Regions from separate parts of the Paenibacillus motobuensis genome, predicted to be linked through region 1. Evidence: a T-box and tRNA genes for the amino acid it is inferred to sense, from the RefSeq annotation. Region 1 holds a T-box; the other holds one or more tRNA genes.

Region 1 (11,066 bases):
TGAGAATGGAACTGTGATTAATGTCAATGCTTTTATGGGAATTGCTGACCGAGTAATAGGAAACCTTGTCAAGTAGAGTGGAGGATGAAATGGAAGATAAAATATTTAAAGAGACTATATCAAAGCTAATTGTTAAAAGAGATTTTTTTGAAGCAGAAAGATTAATGCTAGACTATATAAAGGTAAATCCACATGACATTGATGGTTGGTCTAGGCTGGTAATTCTTGAAACGCTTTCCCCGATTGAAGATTATGAACGAGCGACCGATTATCTAACAACTGCCTTGACTTATCACAGGGACAACCATTTGTTTTTCATTGTGAGGTTGTTTTTTATTGAATGGTACTTGGGCGGCTTAAATGAAACTCTAATAAAAATGGCTTTAGGGCTAAAAAACTCAATGGACTACGAAATGTCCTCCATGTTGTCTTACATTCTTGCTTGGCATTATAAAAATAAAGATATATATAAATTTGAATCTTTATTGGAACAGTCGATACAAGAATATTCAAAACATGTAACTAACTACGCTGATTTAGGAAAGTTTTATTTAAATAAGGGGGAAAAAGAACAAGGAACAGAATTAATTAAGAAGGGTATTGCGAACATTAAAGTCATTTATAGAGACTCTAATAATGATCATGACCCTCTTGATATAATTCGATTTATTAACGAAAGAATAACCGGGGTATTTATAACAGAAGGTACTTATCATTCTCTGGAAAATTTAATACAAACATCAGATTGATAGAACCTATACGATTATTTAACTTTATGGTACTAACTACCAATCGACAAAAACCATTTTTGCTTCATTGGTAAGGTTTGTTGAATAAATCAACATTCTATGTCAGGGAAGATAAAGAAAATTCAATTGAGTTCTACCTACTCTCTTCAACTGACAATAAGAAAGCATTCTTGTTTCATATCATTTTTCAATAAATTTAAGGCCTTGGGGGCACCCCAAGGCCTTGCTTTTTTAATGTTCTCTTTATGCTAAACGGTGCGTTATTGCCCAGAAGATAAGGGCTAGTGAGCTGACGACAGCGCCAAACAAGCAGACGGCATTCCAGCCTGCATAGGCATAGAGCTTGGTTGAAGCAATCGATCCGGCGGCGCTTCCGATGGAATAGAAAATCATGTAGGCTGCGGTCAGCCGACTTCTATAGCACCAACTATAATGAGCATTAAGGCTGCAGAGGTAAGATAGACCGAACGCCAGCCAGCAAGATCAGTCAGTACACCTGCAATGGTTCTCGCTAATAGAATTCCAATAACTACTCCGCTGGTTACAAAGCCAACCACACTTCCTCGTTCGGACGGGTAGGCTAGGGTTGAAGCAAATGACACTAGCACCTGGGTTACAACTGCAAGCAGTCCCATAATAGCTAAGCCAAAGAAAAGAATCGGTACCGCAGGAGCGGTTCCAATGATGACAAGAGCGGCAACAGATAAGAGCATCATGATGACGATCAGTCGGCGCTGATTTAATAAGTCGCCGAGCGGAACGAGCAGGAAAAGTCCGAGTGCATAACAAATTTGAGTCACAGTGATCACGATGCCAAGAGAAGAATGAGAGATTCCAAACTCATATGCCAGAGAGTCGAGCAGCGGCTGAGCGTAATAGACATTTGATACGGCTAGCCCGCAAGCGATGGCGAATAGTATGGCTATACGACGAGTCATTAAGGGAGGAGCAGATTTAGCAGCAGCATTTTGTGTTACAGCTAGGCTATCGAGTTCATTATGGATAACAGGCGAATCCGGGCCAATGTTTTGCATATTCACACCTCGCAGTAGAATTTCAATACCGATCGGTACAAAATGAGTCTATATTTAAGCATGGAGTACTGTCAAGATATATTTGACATTAAGCCTGATGATAAATAAAATTAATTTATACTGATCGATACAAAATGTCTGGGGGTAATAGGATTGGCCAGGCTTCGTGAGTTTGATGAGGAACAAGTTTTGGATGCAGCGATGCAGATTTTTTGGGAGAAGGGGTTTGAAGCTACCTCTTTAAGTGATTTGACATTAAGGATGGGAATTCAGCGCCCTAGCCTATATGCGGCATTTGGCGATAAGAAGGAACTGTTTGAAGCTGCGCTGCGCAAATACACACAAATTCATGCCTCTAATATTAGAGCGCAGTTTCATAATAACTCATCCATCAGAGAGGCGTTTCGCGTTTTTTTTGAAGGATTAGTTGAACAGGCATATGCTGAGGATATGAACCGAGGTTGTTTTTGTCTTAATACAATGGTGGAGCTTGCGCCCCATGACGAGAAATTTGAAATTCTTACGAGGGAGCATCAGATGTACCTGACGGTCATTTTTCAGGAGGCTATAGAACGGGGAATTCAATCGGGTGAACTTAACCCCCGGCTTAACGCAAAGGCTCTCGCACAGACATTGATAGTCTCTATGATTGGATTGACCGTAATGATGAAGTCTCGCCCAGAGCGCTCTTTTGCAGATAACGTAGTGTCGGGGATACTTTTGCAGCTAGCTGAGTAATAAGATATATAGCGTAGCTAGGAAACTGCTTGCCAACAAACAAAGACCAGTTTTACGAACTGGTCTCCTTCGCGTTGGTTGAGATTATTTTAATGCCTGGATGTTGGTGATTGTAAGAGAGATGATATTGACTGAGAAGTCTAAATAAACCATGTTTCTCACTAATAAATATTGACTTGTCCAGGTTATTTAATAAGTAGTTTAATCCATCTTTATATCCACCCTTATTTAGATAATAACAGGCTAATTCATTATTGAAGCGAGCCAGATGGCCCTCAATAATCTGTCGAGTATAAACATTGTTAGGAGATTTATGTTTTATAATCAAGGAGGGAATATCAAAGCGCTGGAGAATATCATCGATGTTAAAGTGGTAGCGATTAGCGAATTCGACAATGTTTAATAGGGACAACAATACTTCATCCTGATTTGATTCCATATAAGTCACGTAGTCTGTAAGTACGTTTGGATCACCTGCGGCTAATTTCGTTACCATTATATTCATTTTGGCCCATTCTCGAAATTTTTCTTTCCATTGTTCAGCTTCCTCATCTTGTTCTTTTACCCAATCCAAGTCGTTATACAATTGTATATACTGCAGAGTTTTTTCATAATCTCTTTTGTTCTCATGAACATCTCCTAGAAGTAAGTTGGCATAAGCTATGTAAGTAAAGAGTGGACGATATGATTTATAACCACTAGCATATTTTGGACTTTTTTGATACAGAAATTGAGCTTTTTGCTTAAGTCTCTCAGCAATTTCCTCCAGCTTATTCCATCGACTTAATCCACGATATGTATTCGCGAGATCCTTCAATGCTTCAAGCTGATCATACTCGCCTAGACGATCTACAAATAATTCAAACTGAAGGGCCCCTTGGTAATTCTTTTCTTGGTTGTTTTCAAGTTCACACATAAACAAACGATACTGACATAGAGCCAGGCGTTCAGAATGTTGATTTCTTTCACTTAGCGCTACATTTTCATACAATATAATGGCTGCTTCTTTTTTTTCATTCTTATTGAGATCTTCTGCTACTTCAAATAGGTGTGGTGAATAGATCAAGCTATCTAGTAATTGCTGAACTGTTTTAAGAAGAAGGTCTAAGTTGCCAACCTCTGCACAACCGTATAAGAAGGGCTTGATCTTGCGCCAGTTAGGAGGAGCCCCAGCTATGACTTCAACGTAGTACTGATTATAGAAGCAACCTTTAGGTAATCCCATAACTTCTGTGATACGGTCTAACTGTCCAATATTCAAAGTTCTATTTTCATTGAGAATGTTGCTAAGAGAGCCGATATTTATACCGACTTTCTCAGCAAATTGTCGTAAATTTAATCCTTCTTGATTCATAAAATCATTCAGTATTGCACTAATCGTGGTTGTACGGATCATATTAGACACCCCTACCATCCAATCTCTAATATTTCAATAGTATCCATTATTTAAATGGTGGTCAATTTAGAAATACGGTGTTCGAAGAACAGAGATAATCGTGTCTTCTCGGTATTTGGAAAAATTATGATAGAATATTTATAGATTGTGAATAATGTTCTTGCTTATTGAAATAGACAGGTTAATTAAGGGAAACAGGAGGTAATACATATTTTAATTAATATACTCGGTTTCTTATTGTTATTATTTACTATACTGTTATTTCTCGTTTTTGTTATCCATTTCATAATCTTCTTTATCAAAAAGAAACAGTTTCCTAAAAAACTACTACTGGCTACTTTGACAAGTGTAATTCTGCTTCTTGGACTATTTCTATATAAGAACTATTTTTTCACTTTTGATACTATTGATAGAGAATATACTCAAAAAGGACCTGGACCTATAACATCACCAACAGAAAAATATACAGCTAATGCTTTTTATGAACTATATGGAGGTGCTGCTGGAGGAGTTAATGTATGGGTTGAAATCACATACAATAATGAAGGAAATAAAGTTAAAACTGTTTATTATAGTGATGCAAAAAGTAACATTTCTATGGAATGGGTGAATGAAAACACCCTGTATATTCTGAATGACGAACCTAAGTATCCAAAATCAAATAGAAGTATCGAATTAGAAATTGATAAAGAGATTTATCACGAAAATGGTCTTGCCTGTAAAAGTTGGTTAATGAAAGATGAATATGAGAAATGCTATCAAAACTAGCGACATCAAAAAACGCTAAAAAAAGACAACTCCCTTTTCGGAAAATCAATCCGTTAGGTAGTTGTCTTATATTCTATAGCGTAAAATCGAGACGACAGGATTTGAACCTGCGACCTCTTGCTCCCGAAGCAAGCGCTCTACCAAGCTGAGCCACGTCTCGGTAAGATGAAGCGTCCCGACTATCAACTTCGATGAACTAGTGGGAACACCTGAAATTATACTCCTGTTCAAAAAACGTGTAAAGCGGTTGTTCTAAAAGTCAGCTTTTGATCACGATGTGAATCAGGAGGTTAATTCGACATCGAAGCTTGAATTCAGCCGGGCTTTCCGGTGCTCACGTACCCAAAACGTACGCTCCGCTCCTCAGCCCCTAGCTTCCTCCAACCTTCTCGGTGCTGAAAACCGGACCTTTTGAACACTCATTAAAAAAGACATGATCTTGAACAATATATGAATATCACATCATCACCTTGATCTTGAAATATAGCCAGGTATGTTGCGTAAAAAAGAATCTTTCTATATAATATAGGGTGATTCATTGGATATTTGCGACTTTGATGAGGATTATTAGTTTGGTTACTGCGCCATTCAGAGAGCCGGCGGCTGGTGAAAGTCGGTTGGAGCAACAAATGAACTCGCCTCGGAGTCATGATGCAAAAGGGCATATCCCCTGTAACATCATCGTCTTACCCGCGTTATTGGGTACATAAGGGAGTGAAGGACAAAGCATGTCCAACGCTAACTAGGGTGGTACCACGGGAAATTTCCTCTCGTCCCTAGCGATAACGCTATGGATGGAGAGGTTTTTTTACATTTCAGGAGATGTTTTAGAGGAGGATTCGAGAATCATGGCGGACAAGAACGTACCTCATGACGTGTATCAAGCCCAGACCATTGAGCCGAAATGGCAAGCATTCTGGGAAGAGAATCATACTTTCAAGACTCGCGAAGACGCGGGAAAACCAAAATTTTATGCATTGGATATGTTCCCCTATCCTTCGGGCGCGGGGCTTCATGTAGGCCATCCTGAAGGCTACACGGCGACGGATATCGTATCTCGCTACAAGCGGATGCGCGGCTATAATGTGCTTCATCCAATGGGCTGGGACGCTTTCGGACTGCCAGCAGAGCAGCATGCGCTGGACACAGGTGAGCATCCTCGCGACATTACGATCAAGAATGTGGACAACTTCCGGCGCCAGATCAAATCGCTCGGTTTCTCCTATGATTGGGACCGTGAGATTAGCACAACGGATCCGGACTACTATAAATGGACACAATGGATTTTCATCCAGCTCTACAAGAAAGGACTCGCTTATGTGGCGGAAATTCCAGTGAACTGGTGTCCGGCACTCGGTACTGTACTTGCCAATGAAGAAGTTATCGACGGCAAGAGTGAGCGAGGCGGCCATCCGGTAATCCGTAAGCCGATGCGCCAATGGGTACTGAAGATTACCGAGTACGCGGAGCGATTATTGGAAGATCTCGAGGAGCTTGACTGGTCCGAGAGTATTAAGGATATGCAGCGCAATTGGATCGGCAAATCTGAAGGTGCGGAAGTCGTGTTTGATATCGATGGACACAAGGATAAGCTGGTCGTATTTACGACTCGTCCGGATACATTGTTCGGTTCTACCTACGCCGTGCTTGCTCCTGAACATGAACTGGTGGCCAAGATCACGACTGACGCACAACGTGAAGCCGTAGAGAGTTATCAGGAACAAGCTGCTCATAAGAGTGATCTGGAGCGTACAGACTTGGCTAAAGAGAAGACAGGCGTGTTTACAGGCGCGTATGCGATCAATCCAGTTAACGGTGCGAAGCTGCCGATCTGGATTGCCGATTATGTACTTGCCGGTTATGGTACCGGGGCGATCATGGCTGTTCCAGGACATGACGAACGCGACTATGAATTTGCGAAGCAATTCGATCTTCCTATCATCGAAGTGCTGTCCGGTGGCGACCTGTCCAAGGAAGCCTATACTGGAGACGGCCCGCATGTCAATTCCGAGTTCCTGGATGGTATGGATAAAGAAGCAGGAATTAAGAAGATGATTTCCTGGCTTGAAGAAAATGGCAAAGGCCAAAGGAAAATCACTTACCGTCTACGCGACTGGTTGTTCAGCCGTCAGCGTTATTGGGGCGAGCCGATTCCGATCCTTCATCTTGAAGACGGAACGATGAAGCCGGTTCCTGAGGATCAGCTGCCGCTTGTCCTTCCGGAAGTTGAGCATATCAAGCCGTCCGGTACAGGGGAATCCCCGCTGGCGAACGTTACAGAATGGGTGAATACGGTAGATCCTGAGACAGGACTTCAAGCTCGCCGCGAGACAAACACGATGCCGCAATGGGCGGGAAGCTGCTGGTACTACCTGCGCTATATCGATCCGCATAATGATAAGGAACTGTGCTCCCCAGAGAAGCAACAGGAATGGCTTCCAGTCGACCTGTATATCGGTGGCGCGGAGCATGCGGTATTGCATCTGCTCTATGCACGTTTCTGGCATAAAGTGCTGTATGATCTTGGCGTGGTATCCACGAAGGAGCCGTTCCACAAGCTCGTTAACCAAGGAATGATTCTGGGCACAAATAATGAGAAAATGAGTAAATCCCGCGGCAATGTTATTAACCCGGACGATATCGTGAACAATTATGGTGCCGATACGCTCCGTATGTATGAAATGTTCATGGGGCCGCTTGAAGCGACCAAGCCATGGAGCGAGAACGGGGTTGAAGGAGCTCACCGATTCTTGTCCCGGATTTGGCGTCTGTTCGTTACTGAGGATGGAAGCCTGAACGCAAAGATCGGCGGCGAAGGCAGCGACGAATTCAAACGTACATGGCATAAGACAGTGAAGAAGGTAACGGAAGATCTTGAGGCTCTGCGCTTCAATACAGCGATCAGCCAGTTGATGATCTTCGTCAACGAAGCTTATAAAGTGGACAGTGTACCGAAAGAAGCAGCTGAGAACTTTGTACAAATGCTGTCTCCGCTCGCACCGCATATCGCAGAAGAATTGTGGGAGCGTCTTGGAAATACTGGAGGCATCAGCTATGTATCATGGCCAACTTATGATGAAGCTTGGACTGTGGATGCTGAAGTAGAGATTGTTGTACAGGTGAACGGGAAGATCGTGGAACGTACGAAGATCTCCAAGGATCTTGACCAAGCAGCTATGCAAGAACACAGCATGAACCTGCCTAACGTGAAGCAGGCTATTGAAGGCAAGACAGTCCGTAAAGTCATTGCGGTTCCGGGCAAGCTTGTCAATATCGTAGTTGGTTAATTTAATATTGCAGACAGACAAGGACTGGGAAGGCCGGCCGAACCCGGCGGTCTTCCCTCTTTTTTTACACGTTTAGAGGTAGTATGTAGTAAATATTAGAGTCACCGTTCGTTTTGGATTTCACTGAACAATTTGTCTAATTTATCGAGATCTTCATTATATTTCTGATGCGTAGCGTCGATAAGTCTGGAGAACACGTCCTGTAGCCCTAAATCTAGAATATCAATGCCTTTGGCGGTGATTCCGCCCGGCACGGAGACGCGCCGCTGGAGCTCTTCCGGGGACAGTCCGCCTTCCGTAAGCAACTTACCGGTACCGAGCAGCATTTGCGACCCCAGATACAAGGCATCGGCTCTGTCGATTCCCGTCATCTCGGTCGCAGTCTCGGCCCAACGCTGCAGGATGAACGCGATAAAGGCTGGGCCGCAGCTTGAGATATCAGAGGCGATCCGGGTTTGTTCCTCCTTAATGATTAATGGCGTGCTGATCGATGACATGAGTTGCTCCAGCAAGAGACGGTCCTCCGGCTGGATGCGCGAACCATATATGCAGAGCGAGGCACCGCTTTGCACCGAATGTGTAATGCTGGGAATGATTTTTGCTATACGCGATGGAACGGCCTGCTCCAGCATTTCAATTTGAACAGGGCTCGTAATGGATACGATAATTTGTCTATCCGTCAGCACATCCTTAATCTCCGATAGGACGCCCGGGAAATCCAGCGGCTTCACACATAGGAATATAATCTGGCTCTCACGCGCGGCTTCGACATTGCTGTCTACGATGCGTATTCCGGGATGGCGTCCTGCAATCCGCTCCGCCTTATGCGGGGAACGATTGCTGATGCAGATGAAGCTTTGATGTAGTGCACCGGAGCGTAGAAATGCGTCGATCAGCAGGCTGCCCATAGACCCTGTTCCGATGAAAGCCACTTTCATCCCGTTTCCTCCTTTCGTGCAAATATGCAGTGTTTTTATATATGTATGCATCTTGATTGGATCTTCATGACCTAAACGGCACAGATTCTTTTGAGATTGGAGTGTTATATGATGAATAAAGGGTATGTCATTACCTCGATTTGCTCCGCGCTTGCGGGGGCTGTATTAATGCTTCTTGTGCTAGGAGGCAGCCATGCCTCAGGGATCGAAGGGTGGACCCCCGTGAACCGTGAGGTGGCGCTAACTCTGCAGGATCAGGCGGCTCTTATGAATGATGCCTCCTCAGATAGGTCGGCTCTGACTGCAACGGCGCCACTAACCACAGAGACACAGGCTCAAGGACAGGTAGAGCAGGTTTTGCTTGATGCGGATACGGCAGCGCAGAACAATAACGGGGGAAACGCTGAACCAAATGCTATGGGCACGGGTACATCGGATGCAGAGGCTAAGAGCGAAGGTACACTACCCGCAGAAGCCCAAGGCCAGAGTGGCTTGATTAATATCAATACGGCCGGAGTGACAGAGCTTCAGGAGATTCCTGGAATCGGTGAGAAGAAGGCGCAGGCGATCATTCATTTTCGCAATGAGAATGGCCCCTTCCAATCGGTAGATGATTTGACGAAGGTCAAAGGAATCGGCGCAAAAATGCTTGAAAAAATGAGGCCCTTTGTAGGGCTGAGATAGGAGATTAGCGAACAATGAATCATGATCAGCGTAAAGATTGGGATACGTATTTCATGGATATCGCCTATATGGTATCGACGCGTTCCCGCTGCGATCGTCGCCATGTTGGGGCTGTGCTCGTGCAAGGCAAGAAGCTGCTCGGAACAGCATATAACGGAGCGCCATCCGGTGTTCCGGATTGTTCGGAAGCAGGCTGCATGATCTCCGAGGAATACGAATTGGTCATTCAGGACGGCAAAGAGACTATGGTCAAAAAACAGCGTTGTATCCGCACGATCCATGCGGAGCAGAATCTGCTGTTGTTCACCGACCGAATTGATCGTGAAGGCTCGAGCGTATACGTAACAGATGAACCGTGCTGGACCTGTGCGAACATGCTCGCGAACAGCGGGATTACAGAGATCGTCTTTCACCGCCCGTATCCGAAGGATACCGACAAAGTCAGGGCAATGCTGGAGCAGGTAGGCATCCGGTTCCGTAGACTGGACACTTACCAGCCGCCGCAAGAGACGATATCTGCAGTAGAGAACTAATAGATCGGCATCAAAGATCAATATATAACAAGATGAAGGAAGAACCTCATCTGCTTAGGCAGGTGGGGTTCTTTGTCGTATACAGAAGTAATGGTGGTTGGCTTCTAATGACAATTAGAAATTGGGAGGGTAAAAATTGTGAAAAGCAGACCATTGGCAATGGTCGTCTGCTGCTGGATTGCCGGGAGCGGGAGTGCTGTCCTATGGCATGGAACCTCATTATGGCTTACTTGGGGCGGGCTGACCCTGCTAATCCCCCTACTAGGGATCGTACTAAGATATCGGCCAAGACAGATGGTTTTGTTATGGCTTGCTTTTTCGCTTGGGGCTATATATTGGCAAATCAACGATGGGAGAAATGTAAGCAAGATTAGCACCGGCCTTGCTGCAGAAGATATAACTTCGGATACCGTTATGGTTAGAGCAATTGGAATGATCGTCTCCGCGGTGGAAGTCGATGGTGATCGGGCCGCATTTACAGCAGCTCTGCAGCGTGTAGAGCCTTCGCAAGCTCCAGGTGAAAGCACAGCTCCGGGTATACATGGGATCGACACCGCTGGTGAGCGGGTTGCCGTACAGATCAAGCTGTCTAAGCAGGAAGAGCAGGCTGTTGCGGCAGCTTGGACCCGTGGGCAGGAGATCACGCTGCAGGGCAGTTTGGAGCAGCCAAGCGCAGCGCGCAACTTCGGTGGATTCGACTACGGTAAGTATTTACGGACACAGCGTATCCATTGGATTTTCAAAGCCGCAGGCGCCTCCGCGGTGGAGGCAACATCCAGCGGTTTCAGTAGGGCGGCTCTACTGGGCGAGGTAGATAAGTTGAGACAGCGTATTGGAAGCCGGGTTGAGCAATTATTCCCGGAGTGGCAGGCGGGATATATGAAAGGACTTCTAATTGGGCTCGCCGACGAGCTGGAACCGGATAAATATACTCAGTTC
Region 2 (11,066 bases), on a different contig from region 1:
TTATAATGTAGCTATATATTTTTGGGGAGGACCTTATTGAATGGATCGAAATCCGTCAGATCAGCAGTATCAATATTCAACGATGAATAACTACCCACCGCCGTTTCCACCGGGACCCCCGGTTGTTCAGAAGACGAACGGCAAGTCGATCGCGGCTTTGGTATTGGGAATTTTATCACTCCTGATTCCTTACGTCGGTTTTCTTCTGGGGATTATGGCGATTATTTTCTCTAGCTTGTCTTTAAAAGAACTCAAGCGGAGATATGAGCAAGGAAAGGGCTTGGCAATTGCCGGACTTGTTTGTGGAATTATCGGAACTATTATTTATGGGCTTTTGCTTTTCATCATTTTGTTTGTCTTCATTATTTACGCTGGAAGCGTGGACAACGCTATTTACTCCAATTTCTAGAATAAGGCGATAGAGCATCGGGGGAGCCCGGTGCTTTATTATTTTATCCGGCAGCTAGTTGGGTGAAAGCTCAACACGCTGGAAATGAGCCGGAAAGTTTGTGATAATAGAGACAATTGTATTTTGAGACGAAAGAGGGATCGCACTTGTCACAATCGGATATGACAGTAACTACAACGGTAAATCAGGATCATTCAGGGGCAGAGGAGCAGGAGCTAATTGTCCGCCAAATTGCCAAGGAGCTGAATCTGTCCCTGAAGCAAGTGAGGACGACAGCATCATTATTGGATGAGGGCAACACCATTCCGTTCATTGCCCGTTATCGGAAGGAGATGACCGGGGAGCTTGATGAGAATCAGCTGCGGGATATCGCCGATCGGATGCAATATTTACGCAACCTGGGTGAACGTAAGCGTGAGGTGCTGCGGATCATCGATGAGCAGGGCAAGCTGACCGATGAACTGGCTGCGGCGATTGGACACGCAGTGAAGCTGCAGGAAGTCGAGGATTTGTATCGTCCGTATAAGCAGAAGCGCAAGACGCGGGCAAGTGTCGCCAAAGAGAAGGGGCTAGAACCGCTGGCCAAGTGGATACTGGCTCAGCCGAAGCAAGGGGACCTGCTTCAGGAGGCGGCTCAGTATATCGATGCTGAGAAGGGCGTTGAGACTGCAGAGGAAGCCGTTCAGGGGGCGATGGATATCATTGCTGAGGAGATCTCCGATGAAGCGTCAACCCGGGCATGGGTCCGCCGTTATACGATGGATCACGGATTTATGATATCAGAAGCGAAGACGCCGGAAGAAGAGTCGGTGTATGAGATGTATTATAACTACCGGGAAGCGGCGAAGAAGATGCCTTCCCACCGCATCCTGGCTATGAATCGCGGCGAACGTGAGAATGTGCTGAAGGTGACGCTAGAAGTGGAGATAGAAGCGATTCATCGTCATATTGCCGGACGCTGGATCAAGGGCAGTTCAGTGGTAGAGGCCGTACTTCATTCCGTCATTGAGGATGCTTACAAGCGGCTGATCGCCCCTTCGATTGAGCGGGAAGTACGCGCTGAATTGACGGAGAAGGCTGAGGGCCAGGCGATTGCTATCTTTGCAGGTAATTTGCGTAACCTTCTCCTTCAACCTCCGGTACGCGGTCAGCGGGTGCTTGGTGTCGACCCAGCCTACCGTACGGGCTGCAAGCTCGCTGTCGTTGACGAGACCGGCAAGCTATTGGAGGTTGCTGTTACTTACCCGACGCCGCCGAACAACAAGAAGCGGGAAGCTGAGGAGATATTCAACCAGTTGATCGACAGATACGGGATATCGTTGATCGTCATTGGCAACGGCACAGCCTCACGGGAGACGGAGCAATTCGTAGCTGACGTGATCGCAGGCAGGAATAACAAGGATAAGGAGCTTGCTTATTTGATCGTCAATGAAGCGGGTGCTAGTGTATACTCTGCTTCCAAGCTCGCTCAGGAGGAGTTCCCAAATCTGGATGTGGCAGAGCGCAGCGCAGCTTCGATAGCACGGCGTCTACAGGACCCGCTTGCCGAATTGGTTAAGATCGAGCCCAAAGCGATTGGTGTTGGGCAGTATCAGCATGACGTATCTCAGAAGCATCTCGATGAGAGCCTGAAGAATGTCGTGGAATCCGCTGTTAACCATGTTGGTGTTGATGTTAATACGGCTTCATCTTCCTTGCTGTCTTATGTATCTGGCGTAAATGCAACCATTGCGAAGAATATCGTGAAATATAGGGATGAGAACGGCAGGTTCAAGAGCCGTAAGGAACTCCAGAAGGTGCCGCGGCTGGGTGCCAAAACCTATGAGCAGTGCATCGGCTTCCTGCGTATTAACGATGGCAGCTTCGAGCTGGATCGTACGCCAATTCATCCGGAATCCTATGAAGTAGTGGAGCGGTTATTTGCTGAGCTGAGTGTAGAAATGGAACAGCTTGGCTCGAAAGAATTAAATAGCAAGCTGGCCACTCTACAGCCAGAGGCGGTTGCCGTGCAATTGGAAGTCGGCGTGCCGACACTGCGCGATATTATCGACAGCCTGCAGCGTCCAGGCCGTGATCCGCGTGAAGAACTGCCTCTACCGATTTTCCGCACCGATGTGCTTAAGATCGAGGACCTGACGCCAGGTATGGAACTGCAAGGTACCGTACGCAACGTGATCGACTTTGGTGCCTTTGTCGATATCGGAATCAAGAATGATGGTCTCGTGCATATTTCCCAGCTTAGTGATCGCTTTGTGAAGCACCCAATGGATGTCGTCTCGGTAGGAGATAATGTGACCGTCTGGGTCTTGAATGTTGATCTGAAGAAGGGAAGAGTCGGCTTGACCATGCGCAAGCCTAACGATTCTGCCAACAGTCCGCAATAGGATGTGAAAGAAGCCCGCCAGATGATGGCGGGCTTTCGTCTATAGTGGACGGTTAATTAGGCTATGATTTGGAACGGGGCAGTTGATTTGAGGTCCCATTGGTCCATTGACGGTTATAGTAGAAGAACCAGCAATCATTGAGTAATCGTATCTGACGGCGATCCCGTTTATTAAAGGCTCGCATAATTTGATTACTTAGCCAAGTTGGCAAGGATATCTCCTCCTCCGGCATGCTTAGTACGTTTAGCATATGGGGGAATGCCGGAAAAAGTGCAGGTCCGCCACTATAGTGGAAGTCAAAAAGGCCGCTTTTGATCTCGAAGTTACACTGAGAAGCCTATTCGACATCGAATCTTGAATTCAGCCGGGCCTAAGCAAATGCTTACGAAGTCATGTTCCCTACGGAAACATCTCAGGTGCTCACGTACAAACTACGTACGCTGCGCTCCTTACGTCCCTAGCTTCATCCAACCTTCTCGGAGCTGAAAAGCGGCCTTTTTGAACATCTATTAGAATGAGGAAGTCAAAAAGGCCGCTTTTGATCTCGAAGTCACACTGAGAAGCCTATTCGGCATCGAATCTTGAATTCAGCCGGGCCTAAGCAAATGCTTACGAAGTCATGTTCCCTACGGAAACATCTCAGGTGCTCACGTACAAACTACGTACGCTGCGCTCCTTACGTCCCTAGCTTCATCCAACTGAAGCGTTTTGAAAAAACACACATCGGAAGGATAGGCTTCGGAGCTGAAAAGCGGCCTTGTTAATCACTTATATAAAAGTTAAATAAGTTCCTCTTCCTCGTACCACTGCTCGAGCTGGGCTTGCAATGCGCGAATCTCGGTCAGCAGGGAGATGAGCGGGTAATTCTCCTCCTGGATGGAAGCGAAGGCGGACTCCAACTCATTGATATAATTGATTCCACTCATAATTTGCAAGGATGGCTGCAGCAGGTCAAGACGGTCGCACTCGGCAACAGCCAGCGGCAGGCTTGGCACATTGGCGGCAGTTAACTTGGCGATCTCCTTGTTCAGTCGCAGGTTAAGTGCGCTCAGCTGATAGGCATATTCTTCAGGCATTTCTACAAATTTCAGATCGCTATTTTGCTGCAAAATGACGTATCTCATTGAAGGCATCGCGAATAATCTCCTTTATTCTGTCATTACTACTTGACAGTGTAGCCTAAGAGGAAGTTAAAATTCAAGTAAAATCAGCATGATGACCGGCGTGTTATGATAAAGTAGTACAAGTTACTATACCAAGAGGAGAAGCCGCAACTATGGACGACAAACAGCTTCAGGAATGGGTCGAGGAAATCTCACTGCGCAGTTTCGGTATACCTTTTCTCCACCAAGCTTCATTTAACAGGCGCTTAAGGACGACCGGGGGAAGATATTTTCTAAAAAGTCATAATATTGAGATTAACCCTGCACAGCTTCAGACCTATGGCCGGGATGAGGTGGAGAAGATTATTAAGCATGAACTGTGCCACTATCATCTTCATATATCGGGCAAAGGATACAAGCACCGAGACCCTGAATTCAAGGCACTGCTGCAAAAGGTAGACGGAAGCCGTTATTGCCAGTCGCTGCCGGGAGCTGCTAAACGTCGGACCTTGCCCTATCGCTATAAGTTAATATGTGTCCGCTGTGGAATGGAGTATAAGCGCAAACGTAAGGTGGATCCTGCAAGGTACCGCTGCGGCCGTTGTTCAGGCGTATTGAAGCTGCATACAATATAGGGATGCGGTTTTATGCTATACTAGAGCTATTAACAGATGAGGAGTGAGATGTATATGGCAGTATCAAAGGCGAAGAAATTTCGGCAAAAATGCGTCAGGGAAGGCAAGCGCAACCCGGAGGATGGACGAAGCCAGTTCGCTTTCGCGGATATGAGAACAAGACGGACGAAGAGCAAGCTGGAGCAATTAAATAGGAATAAGCATAAGAACCATCATTCCTACAATGGAGACGATGGTTCTTTTTATTTGGATTTGATATCTGGATTGTGAAATAGAGTAAAGAACATCTCGTACCGCACGCGACCCTCTCCCGGGGAAAGGTGGCCATGCTGCTCACAAAATTCATTAATCATCGAGAACAATTGCTCGGCTTCCTGCTCTGTTAAATAGATGCTACTGTTATTAAATAAGTTTCCTTTTGACATGCTTCCACTGTAATTCTGCAGGAAACGCTTCTTGTTCTCATCATAGAAGTTCGAGACCAACTTCTCGGCCTCCGATTGGAAGACCTGCTTGATCGTATCATCAACTTCACTTTTGCGAATGATGACCTGGCCTTTATAAGGTTCATAATATTTGGCTGTAATTCCGTTCACCAGCTTGGTATCTACCAGTTCAAGCATTCCGATGCTCTCCAGCTTTTTGGCATGATAATACACCTTGGCAGGCACTTCATGAAGAGCGTCGGCCACTTCTTTTACCGTTGCGGGTCTGTTGAAGCTTATAAATTCATTCAGAATCTGAATGCGATAGGGATCGGAGTATATACGGATTTCTTCTAAAGTTTTGAGTTCCTTTTTCACGATGTTCCCCCTGGAATCTAATAAGTTCATATAACTGCTTCATTTTAGTATAACTCATGCAAGGGAAAGTACAAGATAGTAGCGGCTGGATAGCCGCCGTCAGATCTCACGGAAGCTACGCCGGCTGAGTAAATAGAAGAACGGAACGATCATCAATAGACCGAAGATGAGAAATAAAAGATTGACTTTCATCCATTCCCCTAAAAATCCGGCCAGAGAGCTGCCAATCGGTATTGCTATCGTACAGATCATGCTATAAATAGCTCCGACTCTGCCCAACAGCTCCTTCGGTACCGTCTCCATAAAGTAAGTAGTGGCCGGCGTGCTGATGAGTGAGACCGACATCCCCATGCAAAAAGTGATAACGACGGCAAAATAAAGTGAATGGACCTGAAAGAAGGTAGGCAGATACAACAGAGAATAGCTTAGACCGAGCATCAAATAACCCAAGATGATAAGCTGGCTTTTCTTGAACTGGGTGCCCTTGTGGCTAATCCACAGTGCACTTACGATCATTCCGCTGATCATGCCGATTCCGAGTATGCTTAGCCCTTGTGGTCCGGATTTGAGAATTTCTGCTACATAGACCGGAGTCAATACATTATAGGGCGCGAGACATAGGTTAACATAAGCAGCGCAGATGACAATGGTGACGATCATCCGATTCGAGAAGAGGAACTTGAGTCCAAACTTAATTTCCTGAATAAAAGAGGTCTTCGCAGCTGAAGATTGAGATGCATCTTCTCCAGTTTCTTCTTTGTTGACACGGATAAAGGCTATCAGCGTAGCGGCTGTGAAGAAGGTGATTCCATCCAGCAAGATTGCTCCGGAAATACCCAAGAAGGCGATCATGCCGCCAGTAATTGCAAGACCGGCTAATTCGGCAGTTCTTGTGGCGGAGGTGGAGATAGAGTTGGCACTTAATAGTTTATGTTTTGGAAGCAGGGAAGGTACGATCGCCATTTCCGCGGGATGCGAGAAGCATTCGATGGTGGAGATCGTAAAGGTCAATACATACAGATGCCAGGGTTGTAGCCATCCTTGCCAATACAACAGTGCTGTAAAAATGACAAGTAGGCCGCGGCAAGAATAGGTGATGACAATGACTTTGCGCTTCGACCAGCGATCCACTAGGGCTCCAGTGAAGAAATTGAACAGAATGCCAGGTACGAAATTAAGAGCGAACAAAGTACCCATCATGATTTTCGATCCTGTGAGCATGTAGACCATCCAGCTATAAGCGATCGAGTCGATGGAGTCGCCAAAGTGAGAGATAACTCTGGCAAGAAGATAAAGGGTAAATTCTTTATGAGCAAGCAGACTGGAGAGTTTCTTTTCCTTCATCAAAACAGCTTCAGGCATAAATATCTCCCTCTCGGTAAAATATTTAACTCGTTCAATTTTATTTAACATTAAAATTATTTTGACGTTGACTTTATTATATCCACCATTTGGAATTTAGCAAGGGGGGATGAGGAGAATTTTAAATTTTTTTTGGCTTAGCTTGTCCTCTTATTGCTTATTGTGTGATCTAGCAAAAGTCTGCCACGCTATCTTGACTTTCTGATGAAAGCGTAATAAAATTGGATTTATTCTGATAGTTATTCAATGTTCCCTGATAGCTCAGTCGGTAGAGCACTCGACTGTTAATCGAGTTGTCACAGGTTCGAGTCCTGTTCGGGGAGCCATTTCTTGGAGAGATACCCAAGTGGCTATAAGGGGACCCTCTGCTAAGGGGTTAGACTGCGTAAGCGGTGCGAGGGTTCGAATCCCTCTCTCTCCGTTTTGAATAACTTCATTTACAAGAGATGAGAATCCTGATAAGAAGGGTTCTTCAGAGTTGAAGCTTCCGCGCTGCATAACGGTGTCGGGAGTTTTTTATTTCTGGTGTGAAGGTGTAAAAATATTTAAAAAAACATCTTGCCATGTTTAATAGTTCTTGCTATAATCTTTCTTGTCGCTGCTTTTGGAACCTAATTAAATATGGCCCGTTGGTCAAGGGGTTAAGACACCTCCCTTTCACGGAGGTAACAGGGGTTCGAATCCCCTACGGGTCACCATGTTATATGCGGTAGTGGTGGAATGGCAGACACGCTATCTTGAGGGGGTAGTGGGCGTACGCCCGTGGAGGTTCGAGTCCTCTCTACCGCATACAGTTAAGAAGCATTCGCTGAGGCGGGTGCTTTTTCTATTTTCTATGAACAACCTGATTCCTTACAAGGAGTGGGGTTGTTTTTTATTTTAATAGGAATGAAGAGAGTCGTATGGAAAGTCCTTATCGCAGACTGGCGTTTATGGTATGATATCTACATGATAATGATAACCATTCTCAATTAATAAAGGCGGTACATAAATGATGACCAATGCAAACCATAAACGAGTAGATCTTCAGGCTATGATGGTCCGACTGTGGCATGCGGACTTTTATAACCAGACCGGATTGAATCTGGAGCAGCAACTGGCTATGCAAAATGCGTTAATTATAGTGTTAAAGGGCGAGCTCAATCTCGAGTTGGAGGGGCGGACGGTTCATCTTAGTGAGGGCGGTGTTCAGCTATGTCCTTGCGGAAGAACCTTTGGAGCGAAGAGCCGTAGGTGCGATCTCGTGACAGCAGCCGTATTCCATTTTAGTCTCTATCAGGCGGATGCTTCATATAAGGAATCTATAAAAGAGATAACAGATTTGGGATCTTGTACGCTCTGGGAGGACAATTTGGCTGTATGTTCGGCAGAGAACCTGAAGGCGGTAAGCCGTAAAGTGCATAGGAATTTTCATCATAGTCAGTCACATAAGCAGTGTCAGGCCCAGCTTGATTTCCAGGAGCTGCTGTACGAACTGGCGGCCGGGAGCGGGAATGCGGCTGGAATCGATAAAGCGCAAGTGCTTGAAAAGGCCAGAACGTATATCGAGGAGCATTATGGTGAGGAATTGACGATACAACGACTGGCTGAGGTCGCAGAGTTCAGTCCGAAATATTTTGCAGATATGTTCAAGAAGACATACGGACACAGCGTCATGGATTATGTAACACAGGTAAGAATGGCAAAGGCGAAGCAGTTAATGCTTAGTTCAGGTGCATTGTTGAAGGAGATCGCCCCGTTGGTGGGGTACAAGGACGAATTCTATTTTAGCCGAAAATTCAAAAAAGAGATGGGCTTGTCCCCTTCGGCATACATGAAGGAGCGGAGCAACAGGATAGCCTTATACGGCTCTACCTCGCTGCTTGGATATCTGACTCCGCTGCAGATTATCCCCTATGCGGCTCCATTGCATCCTAAATGGTCATCCGAGCGGTATCATACCCTTGGCCCGGATATCCCTGTTCATCTGGATGCCTATCGGCAAAATCATAATAAAGAGGCTAATCTTGAGAAGCTTGTAGCGGCCAAGCCGGAGCGGATTATATGCATCCAAGGGCTGGAGCCTTGGGAGAAACAGAGATTAGAGCAGATTGCCCCGCTCCATGAGCTGGCATTGGAGACAGGGGATTGGAAGAGAGAGCTAATGACACTGGCCACGCTGCTAGACAGGAAGGCGGAGGCAGATCAATGGCTGCAATCCTTTGAACGGAATATTATTCGGCTGAGACTTCGGATCATTCAGTATATGCAGCCTCCGGCAGCAGTTGTGGTGCGCGTCTTCCATGATCAGCTTGCATTATATAACAGCCGAGCTGTGCATGAAGTACTCTACAAGCTGCTGGGCTGCGAAACACCCCCTAATCTTCAAGAGGCACAACCCTTTGCATCGTTGACTATAGATCAATTGGCGATGATCAAGGCAAAGCATATTTTTGTCCTAGTCCGACAAGACTCGGAGACATTGGCCTATTGGAGGGAGTTATCATCCTCGGCGGCATGGATGTCCATTCAGGCGGTTAGAGAGGGGACGATGCATCTTATTAACTCCTATCCGTGGCGGGAACATTCTCCGACTGCGATGGAGCAAATGGCAGAAGCTGCAACAGAGCTGCTAACTGGAAAAAGTCCATGCTAATTCGGGAATTTGTCCATGGTACATTCGGCACTCCTCCTTTACTATCAATAATGATAATCATTATCAATTAAGGCGAGAGTTGTCGAAGGGAGAAGTTAGAGAGAATATGAAAAGATTCAATATGTTATTAGGGGTATTTCTGGCGTTAACGGTAGTCCTGTCGGCCTGCGGCAAGGAGAATTCGTCCTCGGGGTCTCCAGCAGCGCAAAATACTAACCAAACTGCCGCGGGGCAGCCTGCGGAAGCAGCAGAGCAACCGGCATCATCGGATACAAGAGTTATAAAATATCTGGATCAGGAATATATACTTCCGCCCAAAGTTGAACGAATTGTTATTACGGGTGCCGTTGAAGCGATGGAGGATTCAATCGTGCTCGATGTGAAGCCAATCGGCGCCATTTCATTCTCTGGAAAGTTCCCTCCATTGTTCGAATCAATCACTACAGAAGCGAAATCTGTCGGCGAGAAAATGGAGCCGAACTTTGAGACAATTCTATCTCTTCAGCCAGATGTCATCCTGACTTCGACCAAGTTCAAACCGGAGGTCAATGAGAAGCTGGAGAAGATTGCTCCGACCATCCCGTATTCCCACATATCCACGAATTGGGAGGCGAATCTGAGACTGCTCGGAGAGCTTAGTGGTAAAGAGGAGCAGGCTGAGCAGGAAATAGCCAAATACAAGGCCGATCTGGATGCGGCCAAGTCGCAAATCGGAGATAGTCTGAAGGACAAGAAGGTCGTGGCGGTACGGATCCGCGGTGGGGAAGTGTACATTTATCCGGCAGCGGTATTCTTCAACCCGGTATTGTATGAGGATCTCGGTCTGGCCGTTCCGGCAGAAGTACAAGCTGCCAAGGCTCAGGAGCTGATCTCGAAGGAGAAGCTCGCAGAGATGAATCCGGATTATCTGTTTATTCAATTCTCGGCGGATGAGAATATGGACACGCCAAAAGCATTGGATGAGTTCCAGCAAGATCCGATTATGAAAAGTCTGAATGCATTCAAGAACGGTAAGGTGTTCGTGAACATCGTCGACCCGCTTGCCCAAGGGGGAACGGCTTATAGCAAGATTGAGTTCCTGAAAGCAGCGGTTGCCAATCTTACCAAGTAAAAATACTACAGTTAATATAAGGCGTGTTGACGATGCGGTTAAAACGAACGCTGCCGGTGGTCATTCTTGGAATGGCCCCGGCAGCCATTGTATTATTGATCCTTGCTTCAATTTTATATGGGGCCAAGAGCATTACGGCAGCGGAGGTATGGAACGCGATTGTTGCTTTTGATCCGGACAATGTTGATCATCAGATCATTATAAGCTCCCTTCTTCCACGTGTCGTCGGGTCGATCCTGATTGGAACATTCCTCGCTGTCTCAGGAGCTCTTATGCAGGGCATGACCCGGAATTATCTCGCATCGCCCTCGATCATGGGGGTATCGGACGGCTCCGTATTTGCGGTTACACTGTGCATGATATTTTTGCCGAATGCCAGCCCCAATTTATATATCACCAGTTCGCTGATTGGCTCTGCCTTGGGAACGACCATCGTCTTTGGGTTAGCCTGGCTTATTCCTAACGGGCTTAGCCCGGTCAAACTGGCCATTCTCGGTTCAATCATTGGAACCTTTCTTAGCGGAACGGCCCATGCGATGTCGACTTACTTCCAAGTCTCGCAAAATATCAGCTTCTGGTATAACGCCAGATTACATCAAATGGACCCGGAGCTAATCCGACTTA

What was found. The T-box of region 1 lies ahead of leuS (leucine--tRNA ligase). A T-box ahead of a tRNA ligase gene usually reads a tRNA of that ligase, here a tRNA-Leu.
Region 2: it encodes a tRNA-Leu, which carries the amino acid that the T-box ahead of leuS (leucine--tRNA ligase) is inferred to sense. The anticodon was not compared.

Annotation. Positions count from the first base shown of each region.
Region 1 is NZ_BAAACX010000023.1:65,679-76,744, reverse strand. Features, by position in the region: gene ABD014_RS22035 (RHS repeat domain-containing protein) at 1-76, shown strand, start outside; gene ABD014_RS22030 (tetratricopeptide repeat protein) at 90-749, shown strand; partial or broken gene ABD014_RS22025 (MFS transporter) at 993-1,783, opposite strand; gene ABD014_RS22020 (TetR/AcrR family transcriptional regulator) at 1,937-2,521, shown strand; gene ABD014_RS22015 (helix-turn-helix transcriptional regulator) at 2,574-3,917, opposite strand; gene ABD014_RS22010 (DUF5412 family protein) at 4,257-4,685, shown strand; tRNA gene ABD014_RS22005 (tRNA-Pro) at 4,772-4,845, opposite strand; T-box leader at 5,231-5,466, shown strand; gene leuS (leucine--tRNA ligase) at 5,534-7,972, shown strand; gene comER (late competence protein ComER) at 8,074-8,910, opposite strand; gene ABD014_RS21990 (ComEA family DNA-binding protein) at 9,019-9,594, shown strand; gene ABD014_RS21985 (deoxycytidylate deaminase) at 9,609-10,127, shown strand; gene ABD014_RS21980 (ComEC/Rec2 family competence protein) at 10,266-11,066, shown strand, end outside.
Region 2 is NZ_BAAACX010000007.1:173,737-184,802, forward strand. Features, by position in the region: gene ABD014_RS05935 (DUF4190 domain-containing protein) at 41-409, shown strand; gene ABD014_RS05940 (Tex family protein) at 571-2,793, shown strand; gene cmpA (cortex morphogenetic protein CmpA) at 2,855-3,004, opposite strand; gene ABD014_RS05950 (hydrolase/acyltransferase) at 3,573-3,926, opposite strand; gene ABD014_RS05955 (SprT family protein) at 4,070-4,531, shown strand; gene ABD014_RS05960 (hypothetical protein) at 4,586-4,801, shown strand; gene ABD014_RS05965 (ArsR/SmtB family transcription factor) at 4,774-5,334, opposite strand; gene ABD014_RS05970 (MFS transporter) at 5,434-6,696, opposite strand; tRNA gene ABD014_RS05975 (tRNA-Asn) at 6,947-7,022, shown strand; tRNA gene ABD014_RS05980 (tRNA-Ser) at 7,029-7,117, shown strand; tRNA gene ABD014_RS05985 (tRNA-Glu) at 7,320-7,394, shown strand; tRNA gene ABD014_RS05990 (tRNA-Leu) at 7,403-7,485, shown strand; gene ABD014_RS05995 (AraC family transcriptional regulator) at 7,688-9,331, shown strand; gene ABD014_RS06000 (iron-hydroxamate ABC transporter substrate-binding protein) at 9,438-10,442, shown strand; gene ABD014_RS06005 (FecCD family ABC transporter permease) at 10,475-11,066, shown strand, end outside.